Regions from separate parts of the Actinomadura coerulea genome, predicted to be linked through region 2. Evidence: riboswitches for the same ligand, from Rfam matches in the RefSeq annotation. Region 2 holds a riboswitch; the other holds the start of a gene.
The links. Region 2 has a riboswitch for ZMP and ZTP ahead of BKA00_RS11025 (serine hydroxymethyltransferase). Riboswitches for the same ligand answer to the same signal wherever they lie in the genome.

Region 1 (15,438 bases), 2.7 Mb from region 2:
GCGCGCGAAGAACGCCCAGTCGGGCAGGAGGCCCTCGACGCTCTCGGCCAGCAGCATCCGCTTCAGGTAGACGCGGTGCGCGGCGCGCGCCGACGGCGACACCGGCTCGGGCAGGACGAACGCGACGCCCGTCAGCCCGGCCTCCGGCACGTCGAGGTCCACGACGTCGAACGGGGTGAACCCGCAGACCTCCTCGCAGTAGCGCTCCAGCGCCCGCCTGCGGTCGGCGGGATCGCGGTAGGAAGCCCGCCACGGCGGCCCGTCGCCGGTGACGGCCGTACCGTCCACGACCAGCTCGACGGGGAGGAGGGACCCGTACGTGGCGGCCAGCTCGGCGACGACCGGCGGGCTCAGCAGCTCCGACGAGCCCGGCCGCGCCCGCAGCGTCACCGTCGTGCCCGGCTCGTCCCGCTCGCCGGGCTCGACCCGGTAGCTGCCCTCGGACCGTCCCGTCCACCGGACGGCGCCGCCGCCGCGCGCGGACCGCGTCACGACCTCGATCTCGTCGGCGACGAGGAACGCCGACAGCAGCCCGATCCCGAACTGGCCGAGGAAGTCGTGGCGCGCGAAGCCCAGCTCGTCCCGCTTGGACGACCGCCCGATCGTCGCCAGCAGCGTGTGCACCTCGTCCTCGGTGAGGCCGACGCCGTCGTCGTGGACGCGCAGCACGCCGCCGCCCGTCTCGATCTCGACGCGGCCGCCGGCGCCGCGCGCCGTGATCGCGTCCACCGCGTTCTGCAGCAGTTCCCGCAGGTAGACGCGCGGACTGGCGTAGAGATGGCGGCTCAGCAGATCCACCACACCCCGCAGGTCCACCTGGAACGCCTGTTCGGCCACCGGCACGCCTCCCCCGATCACTTTGCGAGCGATCACACCCTAGCGACCGATACCGACGCCTTCAGATCATTTGCGCCCGCCGCGGCGAGATCGCCGCCCGCCGGCCCGCCCAGGGACGGCCCGGACGCGGACGAGCCCCGGACCGCGTGGTCCGGGGCTCGTGCGCGCGCGGGTCAGATGAGGCCGAGCTTGCGGACCGCCTCGCGCTCCTCCGACAGCTCCGCGACGGACGCGTCGATGCGGGCGCGGGAGAAGTCGTCGATCTCCAGGCCCTGGACGATCTCCCACTCGCCGTCCGCGGTGGTGACCGGGAAGGAGGAGATCAGGCCCTCGGGGACGCCGTAGGAGCCGTCCGACACGACCGCCATGGACGTCCAGTCGCCGTCGGCGGTGCCGTTCACCCAGGTGTGCACGTGGTCGATGGCGGCGGAGGCGGCCGACGCCGCCGACGACGCGCCCCGCGCCTCGATGATCGCGGCGCCGCGCTTGGCCACGGTCGGGATGAACTCGTTCTCCAGCCAGCCCTGGTCGTTCACCGTCTCGGCGGCGTTCCTGCCGGCGATCTCGGCGTGGAACAGGTCCGGGTACTGCGTGGCGGAGTGGTTGCCCCAGATCGTCATCCTGCGGATGTCGGCGACCGAGGCGCCCGCCTTCTTCGACAGCTGCGCGAGGGCGCGGTTGTGGTCCAGGCGCGTCATGGCGGTGAACCGCTCGGCCGGGACGTCCGGCGCGTGCTGCTGGGCGATCAGCGCGTTGGTGTTCGCCGGGTTGCCGACCACCAGGACCTTGACGTCGTCGGCCGCGCCGGCGTTGATCGCCTCGCCCTGCGGCTTGAAGATGCCGCCGTTGGCCTCCAGCAGGTCGCCGCGCTCCATGCCCTTCGTGCGCGGGCGGGCGCCGACCAGCAGCGCCACGTTCGTCCCCTCGAACGCCCGTACGGCGTCGTCGAAGATGTCGATTCCGGACAGCAGCGGGAACGCGCAGTCGTCCAGTTCCATCGCGGTGCCCTCCGCGGCCTTCACCGCCTGCGGGATCTCCAGCAGGCGCAGGCGTACGGGCACGTCCGCGCCGAGGAGGTGCCCTGACGCGATGCGGAACAGCAGCGCGTAGCCGATCTGGCCCGCGGCGCCGGTAACGGTAACGGTGACTGGGGTGCGAGTCATGCGTCCTTCTCCTGCTGTGACCTGACGGGGCTCAGGCGGCCATCCTTGGGAACCCGACCGCCCGAGAGGCCGCCCGCCTGCACTCCGCCGCGCGGGTTCTCTCGCCGTCGAGATAGTTGCGGTGCCAGGCTATCGCGCACGCCGCGCCCGCCACCGCGCAGGTGCGCCTCCCGGCATGCGCCCCGTCCCGAACAGGCGGAAGGCCGCCCCGGAACGTGTCCGGGACGGCCTTCACCCCCGCGTGCGCGGGGACCACTGCATGTCCATCGCGGCGCCTCCGCCGGTGAACGGGCCATCCCCGCCTGCGCGGGGAGCGACCGGCGCGGTACTACCCGCCGATCTTCTTCTGGAGGTTGGTGTCGAGCGCCTCCAGGAAGCCCTGCGTGGTCAGCCAGGGGGTCTCCCCGCCGACGAGCAGGGCCAAGTCCTTGGTCATCTGGCCGCTCTCGACGGTCTCGATGCAGACCTGCTCCAGCTTGCGCGCGAAGTCGATGACCTCGGGCTGGCCGTCGAGCTTGCCGCGGTGCTCGAGTCCGCGCGTCCAGGCGAAGATCGACGCGATCGGGTTGGTCGACGTCGGCTTGCCCTGCTGGTGCTGCCGGTAGTGCCGGGTCACCGTGCCGTGCGCCGCCTCGGCCTCGACGGTCCTGCCGTCGGGGGTCATGAGGACGGAGGTCATGAGGCCGAGCGAGCCGAAGCCCTGCGCGAGGGTGTCGGACTGGACGTCGCCGTCGTAGTTCTTGGCGGCCCAGACGAACCCGCCCTCCCACTTCAGCGCCGCCGCGACCATGTCGTCGATCAGGCGGTGCTCGTAGGTGAGGCCCTTGGCCTCGAACTCGGCCTTGAACTCGGACTCGTAGATCTCCTGGAAGAGATCCTTGAACCGGCCGTCGTAGGCCTTGAGGATCGTGTTCTTCGTCGACATGTACAGCGGCATCTCGCGGCTCAGCGCGTACCGCATGCTCGTCCGGGCGAAGTCGCGGATCGAGTCGTCGTAGTTGTACATGCCCATCGCCACGCCGCCGCCGGGGAACGAGGCGATCTCGAACTCCATCGGCTCGCCCTCGTCCTCGGGGGTGTAGGTGATCGTCACCTTGCCCGGGCCCGGCACGACGAAGTCGGTGGCCTTGTACTGGTCGCCGTGGGCGTGGCGGCCGATGATGATCGGCTTCGTCCAACCGGGGACCAGGCGCGGGATATTGGAGACGACGATCGGCTCACGGAAGATCACGCCGCCCAGGATGTTGCGGATCGTCCCGTTCGGGGACCGCCACATCTTCTTCAGGCCGAACTCCTCGACGCGCGCCTCGTCGGGGGTGATGGTCGCGCACTTCACACCGACGCCGTGCTCGAGGATGGCCTTGGCGGCGTCGACGGTGACCTGGTCGTCCGTGGCGTCACGGTGCTCGATCCCCAGGTCGTAGTACTTCAGGTCCACATCGAGGTAGGGCAGGATCAACTGGTCCTTGATGAATTTCCAGATGATCCGCGTCATTTCGTCGCCGTCGAGTTCGACGACCGGGCCCGCTACTTTGATCTTGGGCATGCTGTTGCTGTCCCTTTCCTACACCTGGCCAGCAGTCCTTGTAAGGCTCAACTGGCAAGGCTAGCCGAGGCGGTCATGAGGTCTAGACCTGGCCTTGCCCTGGGACCCGCCGCATCCTGCCTGACCTGCGCCGACGCGCTAGCCGGGCGGCTCCTGCGCCGCCCGGGAGGAGCGTCCGGCGATGAGCAGCCGCACGCCGCGCACCAGCATCGTGAACGCGATCAGCACGCCGAAGGCGCCGGCGAGGACGAGCCCGGTCTTGTTCATCGGCGGGACGCTCAGCGACACGAACGCGACCATCTCGCCGAGGATCACGAGCGTCCAGCAGTCGACCGACCGGCTCCGGACGGCGAGCGGGCCGAGCTGCGACTCGGGCAGCAGCAGCCGGGCCAGCGCGCCGATGAGCAGCGCGGCGGCCATCAGGCCCGAGCCCTTGCGGAAGTAGTTGAAGGCGCACAGCGTGAGCCCCGCGCCGACGCCGCTGAGCACGAGGAGGTACGGCAGCCGCGCGAGCCAGTGCGGGGCGGCGCTCCTCCGACGCGGCGCCTTGCGCCTGCGCCGGTGCACCTGGGTGCTCATGGCCTTCACGGTATAGGCAATCGGGGCCCGGCACGACATCGCGCGTCCCTCCGGCGGGAGCGGGCCGCGAGGGGACGTGAATCAGTCGGGACGGAGACTCAAGCGAGACGCTGGGGGAAGAGTCCGCCTTGTCCCCCGGGGCCGAAAAGCGGACGGGACCTATGTGCTCAAGGTGATGGCCGAGAGCGCGGAATCCCCTGCGCCATCGGTCCTACTCGCCAGTAGGAGGGTGTGACGGCATGGCACCCGGGTAACCCGGCAGACAGGGGTCGCTAACTAGCTGGGAGGACTGCCGTGGAGGGGCCGTTCATGCGGATCGAGGACAGCGGGCTGGTGGTGCCGCTGCGCCCCGACGTTACGACGGTCGGGAGAGGGAGAGGAGTGGACATCCGCCTCGACGACCCGTCTGTGTCCCGTTTGCACGCAGAGATCGTCCGACGTGGCCCGTACGTCTACGTGGTGGACATGGGCCTGTCCCGCAACGGGACGCGCGTCAACGGCCGGCCGATCGCCCGCCGTGTGCTGGAGGACGGTGACGTCGTGAGCTTCGGCACGGCGCGCTGCCGCTTGGGGGGCATCCCCCGTGAGGAGGTCGACCCGGACGTCGAACTGCGGCGCGCCGTCGCGCCCGAGCTCACCCGCCGGGAGGTCGACGTGCTGACCTCGCTGTGCCGGCCCGCCCTGTCCGACGAGGCGTTCGTGGCCCCGGCCACGGCGCGCGACATCGCCGGCGAGCTGGTCGTCACGGAGGCCGCGGTCAAGCAGCATCTGCTCCGCCTCTACCAGAAGTTCCGGATCCCCGAGGGCGCCAACCGGCGCACTCGGCTCGCCAACGAGGTCATCGCGATGGGCCTCGTCCGCCCGCTGCCGCCGGTGCACGTGCCCCAGCAGGGCCGTCCGCCGATGGACGGGCGCGCCCCCGGGGTGCGCGGCACCACCGAGACGCGCCGGCCGGGCGCCACCGGTCACGCCCACGGCCCGGGCCGTCCGGCGCACAGCACGGCCGCGGGACGGAGGGCCAGCTGATGTGAGACCCGCGGTCGCCCTCCTCCGGCAGCGCGACCGGAGGGCGATCGCTCAGCCCCCGATGCGGCCGCGTAAGTGACGGCGCGGCCCAGGGACACGCGGACGGGGGCCGCCACCTGGTGCTGGTGGCGGCCCCCGCAGCACGCCCGTCCGCGGACGGCGCCCGGTCGGGCCGGGCGCCGTCCGATCGGCCCGTCCGGTCAGACGGCCCGGTCGGCGGCCTGCTCGGCGGCCTCGACGACGTTCGCGAGGAGCATGGCGCGGGTCATCGGGCCGACGCCGCCGGGGTTGGGCGCGACCCAGCCGGCGACGTCGCGGACGTCGGCGGCGACGTCCCCGGCGAGCTTGCCGTCCACGCGGGACACGCCCACGTCGAGGACGGCGGCGCCGGGCTTGACCATGTCGGCGGTGATGAGGCCGGGCACCCCGGCCGCCGCCACGACGATGTCGGCCTTGCGGGTGTGCTCGGCGAGGTCGCGGGTGGCGGTGTGGCAGAGGGTGACGGTCGCGTTCTCGGTGCGGCGGGTCAGCAGCAGGCCGAGGGAGCGGCCGACGGTGATGCCGCGGCCGACGACGGTGACCTCGGCCCCCTTCAGCGGGACGTCGAAGCGGCGCAGCAGCTCGACGATGCCCTTCGGCGTGCACGGCAGCGGACCCGGCTGCATCAGGACGAGCCGTCCGAGGTTGACCGGGTGCAGGCCGTCGGCGTCCTTGGACGGGTCGATGCGCTCCAGCACGCGCTGCTCGTCCAGGCCCTTCGGGAGCGGCAGCTGGACGATGTAGCCGGTGCAGGCGGGGTCGGCGTTCAGCTCGGCGACGGCGTGCTCCACCTCGTCCTGCGAGGCGGTGGCGGGCAGGTCGCGGCGGATGCTCTCGATGCCGACCTCGGCGCAGTCGCGGTGCTTCATGTTCACGTACGAGTGGCTGCCCGGGTCGTCGCCGACCAGGACGGTGCCGAGCCCGACGGAGACGCCGCGGTCGCGCAGCGCCTCGACGCGGACCTTGAGGTTCGAGCGGATCTCGGCGGCCGTGGCCTTGCCGTCCAGAATCTGTGCCGTCATGCGTTCCTCCGCGTGGATCTCGGCGGGACCGGGCCCCGGGCACAGCCCGGCCGGAAGGGGTCCCGTCCACCCAGGCGCGCGGTGTCCGGACTGTCGTTCGCTCCCCGGTGGTGATCCACCTTGACCGCGCCAGTCGCGTAGGTCCCCATGCTAACGGGCCGCCCGGAGACGGCGGCCCCGCGGCTCCGCCGGGGCGGCCGCGCGAGTGGCTTGCGGAAAAGGGCGTCAAGTGGCTCTGCCGGATGCCGCCCCCGGGCTCCTAGCGTGCTCGGCATGAACGACGAATGGTTCGAGCGGCCCGTCCTGACCGGGCGGTACGTGCGGCTGGAGCCGCTGACCGCCGGGCACGCCGCGGGCCTGTTCGAGGCCTCCAAGGACCCGGACCTGTGGACGTGGATGAGCCAGCGGCAGCCGGAGAGCGCCGGCGAGATGCGGGCGCAGGTCGACCGGGCACTCGCGGCCTGCGAGCGCGGGCTGCGCCTGCCCTGGGTCCAGATCGACGCCGTGACCGGAGAGGTCGCCGGGACGACGTCCTACTACGAGATCTCCCCGTCCGACCGCGGCCTGTGCATCGGCCACACCTGGCTGGGGTCGCGGTGGCACCGGACGGGGCTCAACACCGAGGCGAAGCTGCTCCTCATGGGCCGCGCGTTCGGCGACCTCGGGGCGATCCGGGTCGGCTGGCACACGCACGTCCGCAACGAGCGGTCGCGCGCGGCGATCGAGCGGCTCGGGGCGGCGTTCGAGGGCGTCCACCGCAAGCACCGGATCCGCGCGGACGGCTCGATCCGCGACACCGCCGCCTACGCGATGACGGACGACGAATGGCCCGCCGCCGAACGCGCCCTGCGCGGGCGACTGCGCTGAGGGGGCGCAGTGGCCGGCCGGGACCGGACGGCCGGTCCGCGGAGCGCTCAGTCCTCGGGGCGCTGGCGCCAGCCGATGAGGCGGTCGGTGCCGTGCCAGCCGAGCTGGGCGGCGAGCACCGCGGCCAGGAACGCGGCGATCAGCCCGATCACCTGCCGGGACTCCATCAGCAGCAAGTCGGCCTGGTAGACGACGCCGAGCATGAGGGACATCAGCAGATTCATCCCGCCTCCACCACGGAACGCCCGCGCCGGGGTCAAGGGAGGGTCAGGGGGGCGCGGCAGCCTGAGGCTACCCTCCCGGCGGCCGTGCGCGGTCCCGCGGCGGGAAACAGGTCGCGAAAGGGCGGGCGGGGCGGGCCGCCGTCAGTGGATGATCGCGATGAAGATCAGGCAGCAGATGATGTTGACCATCCAGCTGTTGTGCGTCATCCACTCCCGCGCGCGGGGCATGGCGCGCTCGGCGCGCCGGTGGAAGATCAGCAGGGCGAGGAGCGGCACCGCCGCGACCAGGAGGGTGGCCCCGACGAAGACGGCGGCCGCGGCCACGCCCTCGTGGTGCTGCTCCAGGTTGGCCCCCACCGTCAGCATCACGATGATGTCGGAGGGCATCAGAATGATCAGCAGCAGCCCGGTCTTGAACGCCCGGCCGGGCCCGGCGTTCATCAGCGACCCGAGCCATTTGGGCGGTTCGATCGTGGCCCGCTTCACGTAGTTGCGCAGGATGGCGACCAGCAGCAGCGCGATCAGCACGTACTGGACGATCTTTCCCACCGAGCTGTCGTCGGACGCCTTGCCGATGTCCACGTTGCTGCCCACCAGCGCGAAGATGCCCCGCGCGGCGGCCACCCCCGCGCTCGCCGACAGGGCCACGCCGCCCAGGAACGCCAGGGAGGCCTGCACGGGCCTCGCGGTCGTCACCAGGATGATCGCGGACATGATCTGGGGCCCCGCCATCATCGTGATCGCGAGCGGGAGCACCTGAAGAGTCATGGCCCCTCCCCGCATTGACTCCCGCTGGGCGGGAAACGCCCTGGTCAGGACTCACGGTAGAGGAGCGATCGAGACCCGGTCCGCCGGTCGACGCGTTCTTGACCGGGAGCTGATCATTTCCTCTGCCCGGCGCGCGTCCGATGGCCCGCACCAGGGACGCGGCTGATCCGCCCCTGAGGAGCACGGACGCGGCGCCCGCGGTCGCACGGCCCGGGAAGCACCGAGGCGCGCCGGCGGGGAACGTCCCGCCGGCGCGCCTGGCAGGACGGCGTGCCCAGCGAACCTCGGCTCGCGGACCTCAGTGGAAGAAGTGCCGGACGCCGGTGAAGTAGAGAGTGATGCCGGCCTTCTCCGCCGCGGCGATCACCTTGTCGTCGTTGACGGACCCGCCGGGCTCCACGATCGCGCGGACGCCCGCCTCGGCCAGGACCTCCAGGCCGTCCGGGAACGGGAAGAACGCGTCGGACGCGCCCACCGACGCCGCGGCCCGCTCCCGCCCGGCCCGCGCGACGGCGAGCTTGGCGGAGTCGACCCGGTTGACCTGGCCCATGCCGACGCCGACGGTGGCGCCGTCCGCGGCCAGCAGGATCGCGTTGGACTTCACCGAGCGGATCGCCCGCCACGCGAACGCCAGGTCGCGCAGGGTCGCCTCGTCCGCGGCGGCGCCCGTCTTGAGCTCCCAGGCGGACGGGTCGTCGCCGCCGGCGTCCACGCCGTCCACGTCCTGCAGCAGCACGCCGCCGTCGACGCGCCGGTACTCGACGCCGCCCGCCGGGGCGTCCGGGCAGACCAGCAGGCGGACGTTCTTGAAGCGGTCCTTCAGGACGGCCACGGCCTCGTCCTCGAAGGACGGGGCCACCACCACCTCGGCGAAGCTCTCGGTGACCTGGCGGGCCATGTCCGCGGTGACCGGGCGGTTCGCCGCGATCACGCCGCCGTACGCCGACACCGGGTCGCAGGCGTGCGCCCTGCGGTGCGCCTCGGCGATGTCCGCGCCGACCGCGATGCCGCACGGGTTGGCGTGCTTGATGATCGCGACGCACGGCTCGGTGAAGTCGTAGGCGGCGCGGCGCGCGGCGTCGGTGTCGACGTAGTTGTTGTAGGACATCTCCTTGCCGTAGAGCTGCTCGGCCCCGGCCAGGCCGGTCTCGCCCGGCGAGCGGTACAGGGCGGCCCGCTGGTGCGGGTTCTCGCCGTACCGCAGGGTGTTCGAGCGCTCCCAGGTGGCGCCGAGGAAGTCGGGCCACCGCGTCTCGGCGGCGGTCTCGTCGGGCGCGTAGTCGCCGGCGAACCAGGACGCCACGGCCACGTCGTAGGACGCGGTGTGCGCGAACGCCCGCGCGGCCAGGCGGCGGCGCTCCTCCAGGGTGAACCCGCCGGCCTTCACGGCGTCCAGGACGGTCCCGTAGGCGGACGGGTCCACCACGACGGAGACGCTCGCGTGGTTCTTCGCGGCCGCGCGGACCATCGTGGGCCCGCCGATGTCGATCTGCTCGACGCACTCGTCCGGCGTCGCGCCCGAGTCGACCGTGTCGGCGAACGGGTACAGGTTCGCGACCACCAGGTCGAACGGCTCGACGGCCAGGTCGTCGAGCTGCTGGAGATGGTCCTCCTTGCGCCGGTCGGCGAGCAGGCCCGCGTGCACCTTCGGGTGCAGGGTCTTGACCCGTCCGTCCAGGCACTCGGGGAACCCGGTGAGCTTCTCCACCTTCATCACCGGGACGCCGGCGGCGGAGATCCGGCCCGCCGTCGACCCGGTCGAGACGATCTCCACTCCCGCCTCGTGCAGGCCGCGGGCCAGCTCCTCCAGCCCGGACTTGTCGTACACACTGATCAGCGCGCGCTTAATCGCCACCCGACTCACCGGCCGAGCTCCCCTCTTGATCGGACGAACCCATGTCAGACGAACCGCTGCCAGACGAACCGCTGCCGGACGGACCAGTGGCGGAGGCCTCGCCGCCGGGCGGGTCCGCGCAGGTCCGGCACTTCATGGAGACCCGCCGGCCGCGTACGGTCCACCCGTCGCGGGCCAGCCGTCCGACGACGTCGACGAGGAGCCGGCGCTCCACCTGCTTGATCCGCTCGTGCAGGGAGTCTTCGTCGTCATGCCAGCCCACGGGGACGGTCTCCTGGGCGATGACGGGTCCGGTGTCCACGCCTTCGTCGACGAAGTGAACCGTACAGCCCGTGACCTTCACCCCGTACGCCAGGGCGTCCCGTACGGCGTGCGCGCCGGGGAAGGACGGCAGCAGCGCGGGGTGGGTGTTGACCGTCCGGCCGCCGAAGCGCGCCAGGAACCGCGGGCCGAGGATCTTCATGAAGCCGGCGGACACCACGAGGTCGGGCTCGTACGCGGCGACGGCCTCGGCGAGCGCCGCGTCCCAGTCGTCCCGGGACGGGAAATCCGGTATGCAGAGGGTGAAAGTGGGCAATCCCGCCCGTTCGGCGCGCTCGGTTCCGCCGATATCGGGGCGGTCCGCCCCCACGGCCACCACTTTCGCCCCGTAGGCTGGATCCGCGCACGCGTCGAGCAGCGCTTGTAGGTTGGTCCCCGCGCCGGAGACGAGGACGACGAGCCGGGCGGACACCATTTCTCCCCGGTGGACGTTGCTGGGACGACACGAAGCCTATCGGGCGGCATCGGCGCCGCCTCACCCCAGACCGCCGGAACCGGAGCCGCACGAACCAGAGCCCGCACGAACACCGCCCGTACGAACACCCCGCATGGAACAGAGATGCGCACGCCCCAGGAGGAGAAGAACGTGAGCGACCAGCCGGACCGTCCGGCCCAGCCCGAGGACCGCCCCGACGGGCGGCCGGAGGGAGAGCCGCCCGCGGGACCGCGCAAGGGCGGGCGAGGGACCGGCTGGCGGGCCCTGTGGCTCGGCGGCATCGCCCTGCTGACCGCGTTCTTCTTCTACCCGCTCGGCCTGGTGCTCGGCATCGCCGCGCTCGTCGTCGGCGTCAGGGCCCGCCGGAGCGCCCGCCGCACGCGTGACGCCGCCCCCGGCGCCGTCCCCGGCATCGTGCTCGGGTCGATCGGCCTGGTCTTCTCGCTGCTGTCGGTCTCCCTGACGGCGTTCCTGTGGGCGGAGCTGAGCGGCTACCAGAGCTGCGTCAGCGCCTCCAACACCACCACCGACAAGCAGGCGTGCCGCGCCGAGTACTACCCGAAGATCGAGAAGAAGCTCGACCTGCCCGCCGGCAGCATGGACAAGTACGGCGACCTGCTCTGACGCCGCGGATCCGGCGCGGAGGCGGCTAGACGTCCTGGTCGGGGTCGTCTCGGAGAACGTAGATGGCGCCGCCCCGGTTCTCGGTGCGTCCCGAGTCCTCGCGGGGCGGAGGGACGGGGCGTCGCTCCTCCGGGGGCTCCTGCTCGCCGGGATCGTGGTGCCCGCCGGGCTCCTCGGGATCCAGGTGCCCCTCGACGACGATCGTGCCGTCGCTCGGCGGCGGCGGCTCGTCCTCGGCGAGATCGGGCACCGGGTCCGTCCGGCGGCGGGGCCGCCGGGGCGCGAGGACGGGCTCCGCCTCCTCGAACTCCAGCGGGTCCGGGGCGTGCGGGGCTTTCGGCGCCGGCTTGGGCGGGCCCTCAAGGCGCAGGTCGTAGTCCCCGGGAACGGGCGCGGACAACGGTACGGCGGGCTCCGGAACGGCCCGTACCCGCTTCTTCGGCTTGGCGGGCTTCTTCGCCGCCCCCTTCTTGGCGGGCGCCTTCGCGGCGGAGGCCTTGGCCGCCTTCTTGGCCGCCCGCTTCTTCGACGGGGCGCGCGCCGGACGCCGCAGCACCATCCAGTTCGCCACCCACGCCGCGATCGCCGCCGAGATCCCCACCTCCAGGGCGGCCAGCAGCCCCACCTGCCACGCGGACGGGCCCACGGTCGCCATCCGTCCGCCGCCCAGCGGCCCTCCCGCCAGCGCGCTCAGCAGCGCCGCGACGGCCCCGGTGAGGGCACCGGACACGAAGCCCCACAGCGGCGCGCCCTCGGACACCGGGCTCGGCAGCGACCGTATCGTCAGGACGCCGCCGACCGCGCCGGCGACGAACGGGGCGGTCAGCGCCAGCAGTGAGATCGCGGGCGCCGGGCCCGGCTGGGGGAGGGCCGCGAGCGGCGGGAACGCGGGCACGGCGTCCAGGAACACCCCGGTCGGGGAGACGCTCGTCCCGGCGCCGACGGAGAAGCCCGGCCCGACCGCGTACGCCATGCCCCAGATCGCCGCGTTCGGCAGGAACGCCAGCTCGACCAGCAGCAGCAGGACGCCGCCGACGGCGCCGGGGGCGAGCATGTCGTAGAGGTCATCGGCGTCCGACAGGTGCGTCGCGAGGGACCCGCCGACGAGCAGCGCGCCGGACGCGAGCAGCACGCTCAGCGACCCCGCGACGCCGATCACCAGGGAGCGCGGCCGTTCGGGCAGCAGCCTCAGCAGCGCGCCCAGCCCGGACCGGACCCGCCGTCCGCGGGCCTCCGCCGCCACGACCGCCCGCGCCGCCCCCAGCCCGCCCGCGACGGCGGCGACGAGGAAGCACCCGACGAGCGCCTGCCACGCCGACGGCCGCACCTCCTCGGACGACGCCGCGAGGGCGAGCAGCCCCGCCAGCGCCGCGTACGGGACGGCCAGCGCGACGCTCACGTGCAGGACCGCCGTGCGCTGCCGGTGCGGCAGCCCGGCCACCCGGATCATCCACCCGCCGCCCCGGTAGAGCAGGACCCCGGGCAGGACGAGCACGCCGAGCGGGAGGAGCCCGAACCGCCCGTGCCCGTAGGAGAAGCCCGCGTGGTGCGAGACCAGCCAGAAGTTCACGGCCGTGCGGAACACCCCGGCCATGCCGTGGCCGAGCGCGGTCTTCGGCGCGGCGATCCAGCCGATCAGCGTGATCGTGGTGAGGACCGCGAGACCGATGCCGATGCACCACAGCGCCGCCACGAGCCCCGTGACGTACAGCGGCCTCGCGGGGACGCCCGGCGGGCGGCCGCGCCCGGAGTCCGCGCCCGGCGGCCCGTCGGCCCGTCCCGCTTCGCCTGCCGGCGCCGCCTTCGGCAGGCCCTTCGCCCCCGCCGCCCTCGCGCCTGCACCCTTCGGCGGTGCGCTCCTGGAGGGTGCGCTCTTCGGGGGTGCCGCCTTCGACGGTGCCGCCTTCGACGGCTCCCGCTTCGCGCGCTGCCCGGGGGTCTTGTCGCTCACCGGTCCATGCTGGCACCGCGCCCGCCCCGGCAAGGCCCGCCCGCCCGGCGTGTCGCCTTTGTGATCACGCCCGTCCGGACTTCACCGCCGCGCCCCGCCCCGGGCGCGGCGGCGGCCGGGACGCGAAAGACGCCCGGGCCGCGAAGCAGCACGGGCGTCTTTCGGGTGTTCCGGGGCGATCAGCGCTTCTGCATGATCTCCCGCATGAGGACGGCGGTCTCGCTCGGGGTCTTGCCGACCCGGACGCCGACCTTCTCCAGGGCCTCCTTCTTCGCCTGCGCGGTGCCGGCGGAGCCGGACACGATGGCGCCGGCGTGGCCCATGGTCTTGCCCTCGGGGGCGGTGAACCCGGCGACGTAGCCGACGACCGGCTTGGTCACGTGCTGCTCGATGTAGGCGGCGGCGCGCTCCTCGGCGTCGCCCCCGATCTCACCGATCATCACGATGGCGTCGGTCTCCGGGTCGTCCTGGAACGCCTGGAGCGCGTCGATGTGGGTCGTCCCGATGACGGGGTCGCCGCCGATGCCGACGCAGGTGGAGAAGCCGATGTCGCGCAGTTCGTACATCATCTGGTACGTCAGCGTGCCCGACTTGGACACCAGGCCGATCCGGCCGGGCGTCGTGATGTCGGCGGGGATGATGCCGGCGTTCGACTTGCCGGGGGACGCGATGCCGGGGCAGTTCGGCCCGATGATGCGTGTCTTGTTCCCCTTGGACTCCGCGTACGCCCAGAAGTAGGCGGTGTCGTGCACCGGGATGCCCTCGGTGATGACGACGCAGAGCGGGATCTCGGCGTCGATCGCCTCGACCACGGCGTCCTTGGTGAACTTCGGCGGGACGAACACGACGGAGACGTCCGCGCCGGTCTCCCGCATGGCCTCCTCGACGGTGCCGAACACCGGGAGGGTCGTGCCGTCGAAGTCGACCGACTGCCCGGCCTTGCGGGCGTTCACGCCGCCGACGACCTCGGCGCCGGAGGCGAGCATCCGGCGGCCGTGCTTGGTGCCCTCGGAGCCCGTGATGCCCTGAACGATGATCTTGCTGTTCTCGGTGAGCCAGATGGCCATTGTCATGCACCTGCCGCTGCGAGTTCGGCGGCGCGCCTGGCCGCGTCGTCCATGGTGTCGACCTGCTGGACGCCGGGGAGCGCCGCGTCGTTGAGGATCCTGCGCCCGAGCTCGGCGTTGTTGCCGTCCAGCCGGACGACGAGCGGGCGGTTGACGGTCTCGCCGCGGTCGGCCAGCAGCTTGTAGGCCGACACGATGCCGTTGGCGACGGCGTCGCAGGCGGTGATGCCGCCGAAGACGTTGACGAAGACGGACTTCACGTCGGCGTCGGACAGGACGATCTCCAGCCCGTTCGCCATCACCTCGGCGGACGCGCCGCCGCCGATGTCGAGGAAGTTCGCGGGCTTCTGCCCGTTGAACTGCTCGCCCGCGTAGGCGACCACGTCGAGCGTGGACATGACGAGCCCGGCGCCGTTGCCGATGATGCCGACGCTGCCGTCCAGCTTGACGTAGTTGAGGTCCTTGGCCTTCGCCGCCGCCTCCAGGGGGTCGGCCGCGGCCTTGTCCTCGAGCGCGGCGTGGTCGTCCTGGCGGAACGAGGCGTTGTCGTCCAGGGAGACCTTGCCGTCGAGGGCCTTCACCTGGCCGTCGGCGGTGAGGATCATCGGGTTCACCTCGACGAGGGTGGCGTCCTCGTCGGTGAACACGGCCCACAGCCGCTCGATCAGCTCGGCGGCGCCGTCGAGGGCCTCCTGCGGGAGGCGGCCCTTCTCGGCGATCTCGCGCGCCCGGGCGCGGTCGACGCCCTCCAGCGGCGAGACCGGCACCATCGCCAGCCGGTCGTGCGGCACCTCCTCGATCTCCACGCCGCCCTCGACCGAGCAGATGGACAGGAAGGTGCGGTTGGCGCGGTCGAGCAGGAACGAGAAGTAGTACTCCTGCGCGATCGCGCTTCCCTCCTCGACCAGGACCTTGTGGACCGTGTGGCCCTTGATGTCCATGCCGAGGATCTGGGTGGCGAGCTGCTCGGCCTCGTCGGCGGAGTCGGCCAGCTTCACGCCGCCGGCCTTGCCGCGGCCCCCGGTCTTCACCTGGGCCTTCACGACGACCTTCGAGCTCCCCGCGGCGAACAGCTCCGCCGCGATGTCCCGGGCTTCCTGGGGTGTACGGGCG
Region 2 (15,438 bases):
GAAGCCCGTTGAAACGACCCGCCCCTAGATTGGCGGCATGGGATTCGGGGACATGGAGTTCGGGGGATTGGAACTCGGGGGCACGGGGCTCGGGGACGCGGAGAAGGCGAGCCGCTTCCGGCGGCTCCACCACGGCGACCGTCCGCTGGTACTGCCGAACGCGTGGGACTTCGCGAGCGGCGCGGCGCTGGCCGAGGCCGGGTTCCCGGCGATCGGCACGACGAGCCTCGGCGTCGCCGCGGCGGCCGGAAAGGCCGACGGGGCCGGCGGCACGCGCGCGGAGACGGTCGCGCTCGCCCGGACGCTGGCGCGGCTGCCCGTCCCGGTGACCGTCGACGTCGAGGGCGGGTTCTCCGACCGGCCCGGCGACGTGGCCGCGCTCGCCGCCGAGCTCGCCTCGTACGGGATCGCCGGGCTCAATCTGGAGGACGGCCGCGCCGACGGCACCCTCGCGCCCGCCCGCCACCAGGCGGCCGTCATCGCGGCCGTCAAGGAGGCCGCACCGGAGGTTTTCCTCAACGCCCGCACCGACACGTTCTGGCTGGGCGCGCCGGACCTGGAGGAGACGCTGCGGAGGGCGCGGGCGTACGCGCGGGCGGGAGCGGACGGGATCTTCGTCCCCGGAATCGCCGCCGACGCCGACATCCGGGCGGTTCTGGAGGTCACCGGCCTGCCGCTGAACGTGCTCCACCTGCCGGGCGGGACCGACTACCCGCGGCTCGCCCGGCTCGGCGTGCACCGGGTGAGCACCGGGTCGCTGCCGTTCCGCGCGGCGCTGCGCGCGGCGGTCGCCGCGGCCCTCGACGTGACCGGGGAGGGCGACGCCCCTCGCGTGCCGTCGTACGGGGACGTCCAGCGACTCGTCAGTGACCGGTGATCCGGTCGGCGAGGCGGGCCAGGCCCGAGGTCCGCGCGGACGGTGCGGACGACTCGCGGGCGTCGGCGGCGCGGTAGAGGGCGTACATCGCGTGGACGCCGAGCCAGCGCAGGGGTTCGGGCTCCCAGCGGCGGACGCGGCGGTCCACCCACGGCAGCGCCGTCAGGCCGGTGTCGCGGCCGAGGACGAGGTCGCGGAGGGTTCGGCCGGCGAGATTCGCGGTGGCGACGCCGTGGCCGGTGTAGCCGCCGGCGTGGCCGAGGCCGGTCGCGCGGTCGAGGACGACCGTCGCGCACCAGTCGCGGGGGACGCCGAGGACGCCCGACCAGGCGTGCTCCACCGCCCCCTCCTCGGCGACGGCGGGCAGCATCCCGGTGAGCATCGTCCAGAGCGCGTCGACGGTGGACGGCTCGGTCCGCCCGCCGTCGTCGACGCGCGACCCGTACCGGTAGGGGCGGCCCCGGCCGCCGAAGGCGATGCGGTCGTCGGCGGTCCGCTGGGCGTACATGTAGTAGTGCGCCATGTCGCCGAGGAGCTCGCGGCGCTCCCATCCGATCGCCTTCCAGGCGCGGGCGGGCAGCGGCGTCGTGACGATCATGGAGCTGTTCATCGGAAGCCAGTCGCGGCGGTGGCCGGGCAGCGCGGCGGTGAAGCCTTCGGTGGCCCGCAGCACGTACTCGGCGGTGACGGTCCCGAACGGGGTGACGGCGGCGGCCGGCCCGCCCGCCCGGCGCGGGTCGATCCGCACGACCGGCGTCCGCTCGTAGATCCGCACGCCGAGCCGCCGGACCGCCGCGGCGAGGCCCCGGACGAGCGCGGCGGGCTGCACGCGCGCGGCGTGCGGGCTCCACGCGGCGCCGGTCGCGCCCTCGACGCGCAGCCGCTCGTCGCGTTCGGCGGCGGGCAGCGGGACGAGGTCGTCGTCGCTCCAGCCCCACTCGCGCGCCTCGTCGACCATGGCGGCGAGGCGGGCGCGCTGGGCGGCGTTCCGGGCCACGTGCAGGACGCCGCCCTTGACCAGGCCGGCGTCGATGTCCTCAGCGCCCGCGACGCGCACGACCTCGTCCACCGCCCGGAACATGGCGTGCTGCAGCGCGATCGCGGCGGGGCGCCCGTGCCGGGCGGCGTAGCGCTCCCGGGATCCCGCGATCTCCCCGAGCACCCAGCCGCCGTTGCGCCCGGACGCGCCGAACCCCGCGAACTCGCGCTCCAGCACCACGACCCGCAGGTCGGGGCGGGCGCGCTTGAGGTAGTAGGCGGTCCAGAGCCCGGTGTAGCCGGCGCCGACGACGCACACGTCGGCGGTGCGCGGGCCCGGGAGGCGGGGGCCGGGGGCGGGGCGCCCGGCCGCCCGGTACCAGTGGGAGACGCCGCCGTTGGCGAAGCCGGGAGCCAGGGGCGCCCGGCCCGGGGAGGAGCTCATGCGCTCATCCTGCTGCATTCCGCAGCAAAATCAACAGGCAGCAACGGATTCTAGGGTACGACGTCGGGAACTCGACGGGATCCGATCCAGCGGGAGCGTTCGGCCGCGTAGTATGCGGCGCCGTCGGGCCCGGCGGGGCCCTCCCGCCACCGGCGCATGCCGAGCTGGAGAGCGATCTGCGACGACGCCGGGTTGGCCGTGTCGATCTCGGCGGTGATCCGGTGCACGCCGACCACCCCGAACGCGTAGTCGAGGACGGCGCGGGACGCCTCGGCGGCCAGGCCCCGCCCCCAGTGGTCGGGCTCCAGGCTGTAGAGGATCTCGACGTCCACGCCGTGGCCGAGCGGCCCCTCGTGGTGGCTGAGCCCGGCCACGCCCGCCAGCGGACCGCCGGGCGCCGCCGCGCCGCCGCCGGGTGACGCGGGGACGGGGCGCAGGGCCCACAGCCCGTAGCCCTCGGTGGCGAAGTCCCGCTCGCTCGCCTCGATGATCTCGCTGACCTGCACGGGCGTGACCACTCGGTCGTCGAACAGGTGGCGGCGGACGAGGGGGCCCGTCCAGTGCGTCAGCAGGGCCCCGTGGTCGCGCATCGACACCGGGTGCAGGTCGAGCCGGACCGTGCGCAGCACCTCACTCATACCCGTCCCCCGCGGCGGGCCACTCGGGCGCGGCCTCCCCGTCGGGGACGCCGACGCGGAACACGCGCAACTGCAGCGCGAGCGCCTGGTAGTAGCCGACGAGCGCGACCAGCTCGACGAGGGCCGTGCGGCCGAGCGTGGCCACCGCCTCGGTGTACACGGCGTCGGCGAGGTCGCCCTCGGCCGCGAGCTGGCGCGCCGCCTCGTACACGACGCGCTCGCGGACGTCGGCGAGCATCGGCGCGCGGCCCTCGCGCAGCGCGTCCGTCTCCTCGTCGGCCAGGCCCTGCCGGCGCCCGATCCGCTCGTGGGCGTACCACTCGAAGTCGGAGCGCAGGTGCGCGGCCACGACGAGGGTCGCGATCTCCCGCTCGCGCTTGGTGAACCCGGTGCGGAAGCGCAGCGCGGCGCCGAGGTCCTGCAGCGGCAGCCCGACGGAAGGGCTGTAGAGCATCGCGTTGAACGGGCCCTGCAGGCGCCCGATGTCGTCGGCCAGGGAGAAGGGGGGATTGCTGTCGCCGGCACGGGGCCCGCCCGTCACCGCCTCGTAGACGGCTCGCTGCTCTTCGCTGAGCGAACCGGGGAGGAGCAGCGGGAGCCTCGTCGGGGACGGGCCGCGCCGCGGTCGGTCGTTGACACGCTCACCGGTCACGGGGTCGATCACTCACCGCACGCTAGGCGCTCGAGGCGGGCGGCTCAACCCCCGTCCGGAATGTGAAACCCCTGGCACACGATGACGTAGCGGCCGCGTAACACGCGTCGGCGAACCTTGTCGGCGACCGCACCGGACACGAACGGGGCCCCCGCCCCCGGAGGGAACGTGACATGCCGCTGCTGCGCATCCGCACCGAGATCGAGGACCGTCCCGGCCGCCTCGCCTCCCTCACGGCCGAACTCGCCCGGCGCGGCGCCAACATCCTCGGGCTGTCGGTCCAGCTCGACGCCGACGGGGTGGTCGACGAGTTCATCGTCGACGTCCCGCGCGGCGGCCCGGACGCCCGCGCCCTCGCCGAGGCGCTGGGCGCGGCGGGCGGCACCCGGACCGCCGTCCTCCCCGCGCGCCCCCACGACCTGGTGGACGAGCCGACCCGCGCCCTCGCCCTGGCGGCCCGGCTCCGGGCCGAGCCGGACGCGGTGCCCGAGATCCTCGCGGAGCTGCTGCGCGCCGACGAGGCCCGCTGGGACGCTCCCGGCGGCGAGGACCCCGGCCCCCGCGACCTCCTCGTCCCGGTGCGGGGGCGCTCGGTGCGGCTCCGGCGCGCCGGGCTGCCGTTCACCGCGACGGAGGCGGCGCGGGCGGACGCGCTGGTGCGGGCCGCGCTCCCGGCGGTTGCGCGCCCGTCGGCGTCCAGGCGGATCGCTCTGCGCGACGGCACGCAGGTGGTCGTCCGGCCGGTCGAGCCCCGCGACGGCGACGCCGTGCGGGCCCTTCACGAGCGCTGCTCGCTGGAAAGCCGCCGGATGCGCTATTTCAGCCCCAAGCCGTATCCGCCGCGCCGGTCGTTCGAGGGGTTCTGCGACCCCTCGCGGGGCCTGACGCTGGTCGCCGAGGGCCCGGACGGGTCGCTGCTGGCGCTCGCGCACCTGGTCCTCGTCCGCGACCCGGGAGCCGCGGAGGTCGCGTTCCTGGTCGAGGACGCCTGGCAGGGCCGCGGGCTCGGCCGCGCCCTCGCCGGGCTGCTGCTCGCGCTGGCCAGGGACCGCGGCCTGGTGGAGGTGCGCGCGACCGCGCTGAGCGAGAACGCCCGGATGCGCCGGCTGCTGACCTCCCTCGGCGGGCGGACGCGGCGCACCGGGGACGCCGCCATCGTGGAGGTCAGGCTGCGGCTGGACGGCCGTCCCGCCGGGCCGGGCGCGCTGGCAGGATGGGCGGGTGAGCGGCGTATATGACGACCCCTGGGCCTACGAGCTGGCGTGCTCGTTCCGCGACGTGCCGGCCGAGGTGGACGTGCTGCTCGGCTGGTGCGCCGAGCGGGGCCTCGCCCCCGGCACGGCGCTGGAGCTGGCCGCCGGGCCCGCCGAGCACGCCCGCGAGCTCGCCCGCCGCGGGCTGGCTGCCACGGCGCTCGACCTGAACCCGCGCATGTGCGCCTACGCGGCGCGTGAGGCCGAACGCGCCGGCGTCGAACTGGAGGTCGTCGAGGGCGACATGACGCGGTTCGCGCTGGGCCGCCGCTTCGACCTCGTCGCGACCATGCTGGACTCCACGTCCCACCTCATGACGCTGGACGCGTTCGTCGCGCACCTGCGGTGCGCCGCCGCGCACCTGTCCCCCGGCGGCCTCTACGTCGTCGAGATGTCGCACCCCCGGGACCGGCTGGGCGACGACCCGAGCGTCAGCACCGGCTGGACCGTCGAACGGGACGGCGTCCGGGCGAGCGTGCGCTGGGGCGAGCCGTCCGACCGGCTGGACCCCGTCACCCAGATCGCTGACGACCGCGTCACGATGACCATCACCGGGGAGGGCGCGGAGCCGCGTGTCCTCCGCGACGTCGTGCCCTACCGGTTCTGGAGCGCCACCGAGCTCGACGCCGCGGTCCGCCTCGCGGGCGGGCTGGAGGCGGTCGCGCAGTACGGCGACTTCGGGGCCGGCGAGGAGGCGGTGCCCCTCGCCGACCCCGCGGCCTGGCGCATGATCACGCTGCTGCGCCCGCGCCCGGCGGCACGGCCCTGAGGGTCAGGGCGCGGACCGCCAGCCGGGCATCGGGAAGGACGCGAGCAGGTCGCGGACCTGCCCGGCGACCCGGTCCAGGACCGCCTCGTCCTGCTTGGCGGTGGCCTGCACGACCTCGTCGATCCATTCGGCGAGCCGCGGCATGTGCTCCTCGCCGATCCCCCGGGTGGTGATCGCGGCGGTGCCGAGCCGCAGCCCGGACGGGTCGAAGGGCTTGCGCGGGTCGAACGGGACGGCGTTGTAGTTCAGCTCGATGCCGGCGCGGTCGAGGGCCTGCGCGGCGGGCTTGCCCGCGACGCCCTTGCCGGTCAGGTCGATGAGGATGAGGTGGTTGTCGGTCCCGCCGGAGATCAGGTCGTAGCCGCGGTCCAGCAGCGCGGCGGCCAGCACCTTGGCGTTCGCGACGACCTGCCGCGCGTACCCGGCGAAGTCCGGCCGCGCCGCCTCCTTCAGCGCGACGGCGATCGCGGCCGTCGTGTGGTTGTGCGGCCCGCCCTGCAGGCCCGGGAAGACGGCCTTGTCGACCGCCTTCGCGTGCTCGGCCGTCGACAGGATCATCGCGCCGCGGGGGCCGCGCAGCGTCTTGTGGGTGGTGGTGGTGACGACGTCGGCGTGCCCGATCGGGGACGGGTGCGCGCCGCCGGCGACCAGGCCCGCGATGTGCGCGATGTCGGCGGCCAGGATCGCGCCGGTCTCCCGGGCGATCTCGGCGAACGCCGGGAAGTCGATCGTCCGCGGGACCGCGGTGCCGCCGCACCAGATCAGCTTCGGCCGCTCCTTGAGGGCCAGGTCGCGCACCTGGTCCATGTCGACCCGGCCGGTGTCGGCGCGCACGTCGTAGCGGACGGGCCGGAACCACTTGCCGGTGGCCGACACCGACCAGCCGTGCGTCAGGTGGCCGCCCATGGGCAGCGACAGGCCCATGACCGGGTCGCCGGGCTCCAGGAACGCCATGTAGACGGCGAGGTTGGCGGGCGAGCCCGAGTAGGGCTGGACGTTGGCGTGCTCGGCGCCGAACACGCCCTTCGCCCGCTCGATGGCGAGCAGCTCGATGGGGTCGACGTTCTGCTGGCCCTCGTAGTAGCGCCTGCCCGCGTAGCCCTCGGAGTACTTGTTGGTCAGGACCGTTCCGGCGGCCTCCAGCACCGCCTCCGAGACGTAGTTCTCCGAGGCGATCAGGCGGATCTTCTCATACTGGCGGCGGGCCTCGGCCTCCACCAGCGCGGCGATCTCGGGGTCCTGGCCCTGCAGATGGGGTACGGCCGGTTCGTGCATCGTGAGCCTCCGCGCTGCTCGCGCCGGGGCTTCGGGCGCCCCGGCGAAGGGGACCCGTACACCCAGGCGCGCGGTGTGCGGACTACTTTCGCTCCCCGGTGGTCGTCTCCACCTTGACTGCGCCAGTCGCGTGGGCGCCATCATACCGGGCCGGCCCCGCCGCAGGGCCCGCCATGCCGCCCGCCGCGGTGCACGCCGCCGCGACGAGCGCGCAGGCGCCGACCCCGGTCAGGGCCCACGCCGCGCCCGCCGGGCCGAGGTCGAAGAGACGGCCGATGACCAGGTCGCCCGCGAAGGAGAACATGCCCGCGCAGAACGCCATGACGCCGTAGTACGACCCGAAGCGCTCCGGCGGGGCGCGCCGGGCGGTGCGCTGGAAGACCGACGGCTGGACGAGGCCGTTGGCGACCCCGTTGAGGACGGCCGCGATCATCAGCGGGCCGGGCCGCGTGCCGTCCAGCGCCGCGAGCAGGAAGAACCCCGCCGCGGCGCACAGCAGGCCGGTCCGCAGCACCCACGGCCGCTCGCCGCGGCGCCGGACGGCGACGAAGGGCTGGACCGCCGCCGCGACCATGGCCAGGAGGGAGAAGCACAGCGTCGCCACCGCGGGCTTGAAGCCGAGGAGGGGCACCGCCGTCATGATGTGGTTGGCGAGCAGCGTCGTGGGCGCGGTCAGCAGCGCGAAGTACAGGAACGCCCGGTCGCCGAGCACCGCCCGCACGCCCGCGACGACGTCGCGCGGACGCGCCGGCGCACCCTTCCCGCGGGATCGGGGCACGAGCAGGAACAGGACGCCGGCGACCACCCAGAGGGCGGCGGCCGCCGCCGTCAGGAGCGCGAACCCGGAACCCGTGCCCAGCAGGAGGAGCCCCATCGGCGGTCCCGCGACCGTCGCCAGGTGCTGGGCGGCGACGTAGGCGGCGAAGCCGCCGGACCGGCTCCCGGGGCCGACGGACGCGAGCAGGCTGTGGCCCGCGGGGTTGTAGAGCGCGCCGCCGACCGCGAGCGCGACGGCCGCGCAGAGCAGCGCGCCCACGCTCTCGGCGGACCCGAGCATCACGAACCCCAGCGCGCGCACGGCGCAGGAGATCATTCCGGTCCGGCGCGCGCCGAGCAGGTCGGTGAGCGTGCCGACCGGCAGGAGCAGCGCGAACTGCAGGCCCACCCGGACGCCGAGGACCAGCCCGACCGTGCCGGCCAGCAGCCCGAGGTCGTGGCGGAGGTGGGCGACGAGGTGCGCCATCACCGCGAAGAAGCCGAGGCTGGCGGCGAGCTGGGTCGCCACGACCGCCACGACCACCCGGCGGTCGGACGCGCCCGCGGCGGGGACGGGCGGCGGGCCGGGCGGCGCGGGGGCGGTCGTCGGAGCGGAGACGGCGGTCACAGCCCTGCCCGGGACAGGTGGGAGACGACCAGCGCCGCGGCCTCCGCGATCAGGGCGTTCTTCGGCGGGGTGCCGTATCCCGGACGGTCGGACATGACGGCCAGCATCACCGGGGCGCCCCGGGGAGGCCGCACGACGGCGATGTCGTTGGCCCGGCCGTAGTCGCCGGTCCCGGTCTTGCTCGCCGCCTTCCACCCCTGGGGCAGCCCCGCCCTGACGCGTTTCGCCCCGACGGCGGTGGCGCCGCGTTCGAGCCAGCCGCGGAGCAGAGCGCGCTTGGCGGGCTCCAGCGCGTCCCCGAGGACGATCGCGCGGTAGTCGGCGGCGATCGCCCGGGGACTCGTGGTGTCCCGGGGGTCGTCCGGGCGCACCCTGTTCAGCTCGGGCTCGTAGTCGTCCATGCGGCCGACGGTGTCGCCGAGCCCCCGCAGGTAGGCGGTCAGCCCCGCCGGTCCGCCGGCGTCGCGCATCAGCAGGTTGCCCGCCGTGCCGTCGCTGAAGCGGACGGCGGCGTCGCACAGCTCCCGGATGGTCATCCCGGTGGCGACGCGGTCCTCGGTGATCGGTGAGATGGAGTTCACGTCGGCCCGGGTGTAGGTGACGCGCTCGTCCAGGTGGCCGAGCGGGTTCCGGTGCAGGATCGCCGCCGCGGCGAGCGTCTTGAACGTGGAGCAGAACGCGAAGCGCTCGTCGGCGCGGTAGGCCACCTCGGCTCCGGTCCCGGTCGCCAGCGCGTACACCCCGAGGCGGGCTCCGTGCCGGCGTTCGAGCGCCGCGAACCGCGACAGGTCGGCGGGCGCGGCCGGGCGCAGGGCGGGCGTGGGCGCCGCCGCGGACGTCGGGCGCTCCCTCTCTCCGCATCCCGCCAGCGGCAGCAGGGCCCCGGCGGCCAGCAGCGTCCGCCGGGAAGTCCCGGACTGCTCGAACGGCATGCGGAGGCACCTGCTTTCCGGGGCGGAGGGCGGACGCCGCCCAGCAGATCAGAGCCGCGCTCGTGACGTCCAATATGGGTATCGCTCGCACCGCCATACGCGGGCGCATATCAAAGCTGGTCAGGGAGGGTCCGATCGGGCGCCCTCCCGGGGGCGGCGATTCCGCCGGTGCCCGCGTGTCGCATGCGTCGTCCCGACGACGGGCGGGGCGCAGGGGCCTACGGGCGGGAAAAGGCGTGTGGCCCGGCCCCTCCTCGGGGCCGGGCCACACGGTGCGGCTTGGGAGGCGTCAGCGGGCCGCGGCCTCCATGGCCCGCTTGACGGCGGCGCGCTTCTGCCGGAGCTTGGCGAGCGCCTCCTCCAGGATGGCCTCGCCGTCCTCGTCGCTGCGCCGCTCCTTCACGTACGCGAGGTGGGTCTTGTACGGCTCCGTCTTCGGCGGTGCCGGGGGGTTCTCGGAGTCCTGGCCGGCGGGGAACCCGCAGCGCGGGCAGTCCCACGTCTCGGGGACCGCGACGTCCGTCGCGAAGCTGGGGCGGGTCTCGTGCCGGTTGGCGCAGTAGAAGGTCACCCAGACGCGGGGGGCGGCGTCGCCGCGCTCCGCCTCACCCATCGGACCGGCCCCGACACGGCTGCCCCGAATCGCGTTGCCACTACCCACGGAATACTCCTCGCTTGGTGTGCCGCCGCCGCCCGTGACCTTCGAGGACGGCGCGGCGCTCGCATGTGTTGGACGGGCAGGCTCAGCCGACGCCCTTGTGCTTGAACAGCAGCCCGAGCACGACGATCGAGGCGAACCAGACCACCCCGACGCCGATGGTCAGCCGGTCGAGGTTGCGCTCGACCACCGACGACCCCCCGAGGGACGACGAGACGCCCCCGCCGAACATGTCGGACAGGCCGCCGCCCTTGCCCTTGTGCATCAGGACGAGGACCACCATCAGCAGGCTCGTGACGATGAGCACGATGGACGTTGCGATGATCACGTTTCTTCAGCGCCTTGTCTGTAGTTCAGGACGGAGGTCGAGCCGGACCGGGCGTTTACCCGTCAGCTACGAAGGGTACGACGAAGTCCCCGCTGGTTCGGCAAGAACCCCCGGTTCACGCGGAATTGATCAGATGTGATCAGCCCGGCAGGTCCCGGTAACGGCAGATCTTGACGAACTCTCCCGGGTCCAGGCTGGCACCTCCGACCAAGGCGCCGTCCACGTCGGCCTGCGCCATGATCCCGGCGACGTTGCCGCCCTTCACCGAACCGCCGTACAGGATACGCGCCTCGTCGGCCACACCGCCGTCGTACAGCTCGGCGAGCCGCGTGCGGATGGCCCCGCAGACCTCCTGCGCGTCCTGCGGCGTGGCGGTCTCACCGGTGCCGATCGCCCAGACCGGCTCGTAGGCGATCACCGTGCGCCGCACCTGCTCGGCGGTGATCTTCTCCAGCCCGCCGTCGACCTGCGCGAGCACGTGCGGGACGTGCCCGCCGGCCTTGCGGACCTCCAGCCCCTCGCCCACGCACAGGATCGGGGTGAGGTCGGCGGCGAGGGCGGCCCTGGCCTTGGCGTTGACGACCGCGTCGTCCTCGGCGTGGTACTGGCGGCGCTCGGAGTGCCCGACGACGGCGTAGGTGCAGCCGAGCTTGGCCAGCATCGCCGCGGAGATCTCGCCGGTGTAGGCGCCGGACCCGTACTGGGAGACGTCCTGCGCTCCGTACTGGATCCCGTACTTGTCGGCCTCGATCAGGGTCTGCACCGAGCGGAGCGCGGTGAACGGCGGGATCACCGCGACGTCGACGGCGTCGTAGTCGGCGTCCTTGAGCGCGAACGCCATCTTCTGGACGAGCGCGATCGCCTCGAGGTGGTTGTTGTTCATCTTCCAGTTGCCGGCCATGAGCGGCTTGCGGCCGCTCCGGGCGCCGGAAGGGGTCGCGCGGGCCATCGTCAGTCCTCCAGGGCTTGCAGGCCGGGCAGCGTCTTGCCCTCGAGGTACTCGAGGCTCGCGCCGCCGCCGGTAGAGATGTGGGAGAAGGCCGCCTCGTCGAAGCCGAGCAGCCGGACCGCGGCGGCCGAGTCGCCGCCGCCGACCACGGTGAACGCGCCGGAGTCGATGAGGCCCTGCGCGACGGCGCGGGTGCCGTGCGAGTAGGGCTCCATCTCGAACACGCCCATCGGGCCGTTCCAGAAGACCGTCCGGGCGTCGGCGAGGCGCGCGGCGAACAGCTTGCCGGACTCGGGCCCGATGTCCAGGCCGAGCCGGTCGGCCGGGATCGCGTCGGCGGGCACGACGCCGTGGTCGGCGTCCGCGGCGAACGCGGTCGCCGCGACGATGTCGACCGGCAGCACGAACTCGACGCCGGTCTCCTCGGCGCGGCGCAGGTACTCGCGGACGGTGCCGAGCTGGTCCTCCTCGAGCAGGCTCTCGCCGACCTCGTGGCCCTGCGCCTTGAGGAAGGTGAACACCATGCCGCCGCCGATCAGGATGCGGTCGGCCTTGCCGAGCAGGTTGTCGATGACGCCGAGCTTGTCGGACACCTTGGATCCGCCGAGCGCGACCGCGTAGGGGCGCTCGACGTCCTCGGTGAGCTTCCTGAGCACCTCGACCTCGGTGGCGATCAGCCCGCCCGCGGCGTGCGGGAGCCGCTTCGGCACGTCGAAGACGGACGCGTGCCTGCGGTGCACCGCGCCGAACCCGTCCCCGACGTAGAGCTCGGCGAGGGCGGCCAGCCGGTCGGCGAAGGCGCCGCGCTCGGCGTCGTCCTTGCTGGTCTCGCCCGGCTCGAAGCGCAGGTTCTCCAGCAGCGCGACGCCACCGTCGGCGAGGCCGCCGGCCGCGGCGCGGGCGGAGTCGCCCACGACGTCCGCCGCGGACGCCACCTCCGCGCCCAGCAGCTCGCCCAGGCGGAGGGCGACCGGCGCGAGCGAGAGCTCGGGCTTGACCTGCCCCTTGGGGCGGCCGAGGTGGGCGCAGACGATGACCTTGGCGCCCCGGGCCCGCAGCGCCTCGATCGTCGGCAGGCTGGCCCGGATCCGCCCGTCATCGGTGATCCGGCCGTCTTGCAGCGGAACGTTCAGGTCCGCCCGCAGCAGGACGCGCCGTCCGGCGACGTCGAGATCGTCAATGGTGCGCATCGGGATGCGGTGTCCTTCCGTACACGGCCGCGCCGTGGCCGCGCGTCGCGCGGCCACGGCGGTGACGGGCTTCGGTTACAGCTGCGAGCCGACGAGCTTGACGAGGTCGACGAGGCGGTTGGAGTAGCCCCACTCGTTGTCGTACCAGCCGACGACCTTCACCTGGTCGCCGATGACCTTGGTCAGCCCGGAGTCGAAGATGCAGGACGACGGGTCGGTGACGATGTCGCTGGAGACGATCGGGTCCTCGGTGTAGGTGAGGTAGCCCTTCAGCGGGCCGTCGGCCGCGGCCCGGAACGCCTCGTTGACCTCCTCGACCGTCACGTCACGGGACAGCTCGACGGTGAGGTCGGTGGCCGACCCCGTCGGCACCGGGACGCGCAGGGCGTAGCCGTCAAGCCGGCCCTTCAGCTCGGGCAGCACCAGGCCGATCGCCTTGGCGGCGCCGGTGGAGGTGGGGACCACGTTCAGCGCGGCGGCGCGGGCGCGGCGCAGGTCCTTGTGCGGCGCGTCCTGCAGGTTCTGGTCCTGCGTGTAGGCGTGGATCGTCGTCATCAGGCCCTTCTCGATGACGAAGTTGTCGTGCAGCACCTTGGCCAGCGGGGCCAGGCAGTTGGTGGTGCAGGACGCGTTGGAGATCACCGTGTGGTTCGCCGGGTCGTACTTGTCCTCGTTGACGCCGAGGACGACGGTGAGGTCCTCGTTCTTGGCCGGCGCGGAGATGATGACCTTCTTGGCGCCGTTGTCGGCGTGCACCCGGGCCTTGTTCGCGTCGGTGAAGAAGCCCGTCGACTCGACGACGATGTCGGCGCCGACCTCGCTCCACTTGAGGTTCGCGGGGTCGCGCTCCTCGAAGGCCCTGATGGCCTTGCCGCCCACGACGATCTCGTTCTCGGTGGCGCGCACGTCCTCGGGGAAGCGGCCGAGGATGCTGTCGTACTTGAGCAACTGGGCGAGCGTCGCGTTGTCGGTCAGGTCGTTGACCGCCACGACCTCGATGTCGGCCCCGGACGCCTTCACCGCGCGGTAGAAGTTGCGGCCGATCCGGCCGAACCCGTTGATGCCTACTCGGATGGTCACGGAACCGCTCTCCTCGTACGTCGTATCGCCCGGTGGCAGCCGGGCTCACCTACGGTCGATCCGGGGTTCACCCCCACCTCAGACCCTATCCAATGACTTGCGAGTAGCCGGACACCGGTTTCGTGGGATTCACGGGTGAGCCCGTCTCCCCCGGTCGGGGGAGACGCCCCCTGTCACGACATAGCACGATCATCACTACACTCCGGGCCATGTGGCGTACGTGGTCGGTGCTGTTGGCGGGGCTCGTGGGGGCCGTGCTTCTCGGCGCCCCGGCCGGGGCCGCGCCCGTGACGGAGCGGGCCGAGCCGGCGGGCCGCGCCGACGCCGTCGCCGCCGCGCTCCGCCGCGACCCCGTGTACGTCACCGACCACGCGCCCCGCGCGCTGCCCCCGGACGCCGCCGCGCGGATCAGGGCGTCCGTCGCCCGGCTCGGCGTCCCCGTGTACGTGGTGGTGACGCCGGTTTCCGGCCTCGGCCCGGAGAACCCGTCCGAGTCCTTCGCGGCGCTGCTGCGCGACCGGCTGGGCAAGGACGGCGTCTACATCGTCGTCCCCCCGTCCGGGGGCGGCGGTGAGATCCGCCAGTTCGGCGGCGTCCGCGGCCTCCCGCTCGACGACGCCTGGTCGGCCGCGGGATCCGAGACCGCCTACGACGCCGGCGCTCCGGAGATGATCGCGCGCTTCGTGGACATCGCCCTGTCGGGGCGCGCAAGGGAGCGCCGCGACCACCCGCGCCCGAAACCGGAGTCGAAGGTCCGCAAGGCCCTGGACGCCGACGACGCGGCCGACCGGCGGGCGGGCCGCATCGAGTGGGGCGTCTTCGCCGCCGGCACCGCGCTGAGCGGCGGCTCGATCCTCGGCCTGCTGGTCGGACGCCGCGTCCGGTCGGCGAGAAAGGCGGCGGCGCCGAGAAGGCCGCCGCGCAAGAGCACCAAGAAGAGCACCAGGAAGGCGCGCGGATGAGGCGGCTCTCCACATTGCCGCGGTTCTCGGCGGTGCTCGCCGTGCTCGCGCTCGCGGTGCTCCCCGGCGCCGCCGCGGCCGACGAGCCGCCCCCGCACGCCTACCACCGGCTCGACCGGGTGGGCGCCGCCCTGGCCAAGGATCCGCTGTTCGTCGACCCGGACGTGGCGCAGGCGCTCGGCGCGCCCGACCGCGCCCGCCTCCGCGCGGCCCTCACCGCGGCGGCGAAACGGCTCGGCACGCCGGCGTACGTCGTGGTGATCCCGAACCCGAGCCAGTCGGAGTCGCAGGGCCGCGACGACGCGTTCCTGTTCATGCTGCACGAACGCTCGCGCCGCGACGGCCTCTACGTGATGGCCGACGGGCACGGGAACCTGGAGTCCGAGGCGTTCAACGTCCCGCGCCGGGGCCGGTCCCCGTGGGACGAACTGGACGAGGAGGACGCGCCGGGCGCCGCGAGGCCCGCCGACTCCGAGCGCCCGTTCGACGGGCTCGCCGACCGGATCGTCCGGCGGCTCGACGGCTACGCTGCGGCGCCCTCGGCGTCCCCCACCATGCCCCGGCTGTACTCCAGCCCGGACCCGTTCGGGCAGGAGACCACGCTGACGCCCGCCGAACCCGAGATCAAGGCGCCCCTGCTGACCGGGCTCCTGCTCGCCGGGCCCGCGGCGGCCGCGGTCCTCTACTGGCTGGGCCTCGGCGTGCTGGCGCTGCGCCGGGGCAGGACGTCGCGCTCCCCCGAGCCGCGGCAGGCCAGGGTGTACGCCCGGGCGCGCACGAGGCCGAGCATGCGCTGGCTGCGCCGGCACGCGGCCAAGGAACTGGAGGCGCTGCGCCGCCTGCTCGCCGCGGCCGGCGGCGAGCGGGGACGCGACTACGCCGTCTCCGCCTACGACGCCGCGCAGATCCTCTACGACGACGCCAAGGACGACGAGAGCAAGGCGATCGACCTCGTCGGCGCCATCGTGCTGGCCCGCCAGGGGCAGATCGCCCTGGTCCGGGACGTCGCGTCACCGCCGGCCCCGTGCCTGGTGAACCCGCTGCACGGCAACTCGGTCGTGCGCAAGC

Region 1: another riboswitch for ZMP and ZTP. It lies ahead of BKA00_RS23340 (bifunctional methylenetetrahydrofolate dehydrogenase/methenyltetrahydrofolate cyclohydrolase); the one in region 2 lies ahead of BKA00_RS11025 (serine hydroxymethyltransferase).

The regions. Positions count from the first base shown of each region.
Region 1 covers NZ_JACHMQ010000001.1:5,098,615-5,114,052, forward strand. The annotation lists gene BKA00_RS23315 (HSP90 family protein) at 1-837, opposite strand, end outside; gene BKA00_RS23320 (malate dehydrogenase) at 1,011-2,000, opposite strand; gene BKA00_RS23325 (NADP-dependent isocitrate dehydrogenase) at 2,329-3,546, opposite strand; gene BKA00_RS23330 (DUF3017 domain-containing protein) at 3,685-4,125, opposite strand; gene BKA00_RS23335 (FHA domain-containing protein) at 4,420-5,151, shown strand; gene BKA00_RS23340 (bifunctional methylenetetrahydrofolate dehydrogenase/methenyltetrahydrofolate cyclohydrolase) at 5,352-6,212, opposite strand; ZMP/ZTP riboswitch at 6,274-6,359, opposite strand; gene BKA00_RS23345 (GNAT family N-acetyltransferase) at 6,486-7,079, shown strand; gene BKA00_RS23350 (hypothetical protein) at 7,127-7,303, opposite strand; gene BKA00_RS23355 (GAP family protein) at 7,445-8,071, opposite strand; gene purH (bifunctional phosphoribosylaminoimidazolecarboxamide formyltransferase/IMP cyclohydrolase) at 8,370-9,935, opposite strand; gene purN (phosphoribosylglycinamide formyltransferase) at 9,916-10,662, opposite strand; gene BKA00_RS23370 (hypothetical protein) at 10,807-11,307, shown strand; gene BKA00_RS23375 (cell division protein PerM) at 11,333-13,258, opposite strand; gene sucD (succinate--CoA ligase subunit alpha) at 13,438-14,325, opposite strand; gene sucC (ADP-forming succinate--CoA ligase subunit beta) at 14,328-15,438, opposite strand, start outside.
Region 2 covers NZ_JACHMQ010000001.1:2,370,019-2,385,456, forward strand. The annotation lists gene BKA00_RS10990 (aspartate/glutamate racemase family protein) at 1-12, shown strand, start outside; gene BKA00_RS10995 (isocitrate lyase/PEP mutase family protein) at 38-877, shown strand; gene BKA00_RS11000 (NAD(P)/FAD-dependent oxidoreductase) at 864-2,300, opposite strand; gene BKA00_RS11005 (GNAT family N-acetyltransferase) at 2,351-2,938, opposite strand; gene BKA00_RS11010 (carboxymuconolactone decarboxylase family protein) at 2,931-3,602, opposite strand; gene BKA00_RS11015 (GNAT family N-acetyltransferase) at 3,764-4,828, shown strand; gene BKA00_RS11020 (class I SAM-dependent methyltransferase) at 4,812-5,612, shown strand; gene BKA00_RS11025 (serine hydroxymethyltransferase) at 5,616-6,887, opposite strand; ZMP/ZTP riboswitch at 6,941-7,027, opposite strand; partial or broken gene BKA00_RS40790 (MFS transporter) at 7,237-8,130, opposite strand; gene bla (class A beta-lactamase) at 8,268-9,203, opposite strand; gene BKA00_RS11040 (RNA polymerase-binding protein RbpA) at 9,493-9,864, opposite strand; gene secG (preprotein translocase subunit SecG) at 9,947-10,189, opposite strand; gene tpiA (triose-phosphate isomerase) at 10,329-11,138, opposite strand; gene BKA00_RS11055 (phosphoglycerate kinase) at 11,141-12,328, opposite strand; gene gap (type I glyceraldehyde-3-phosphate dehydrogenase) at 12,404-13,408, opposite strand; gene BKA00_RS11065 (hypothetical protein) at 13,618-14,370, shown strand; gene BKA00_RS11070 (hypothetical protein) at 14,367-15,438, shown strand, end outside.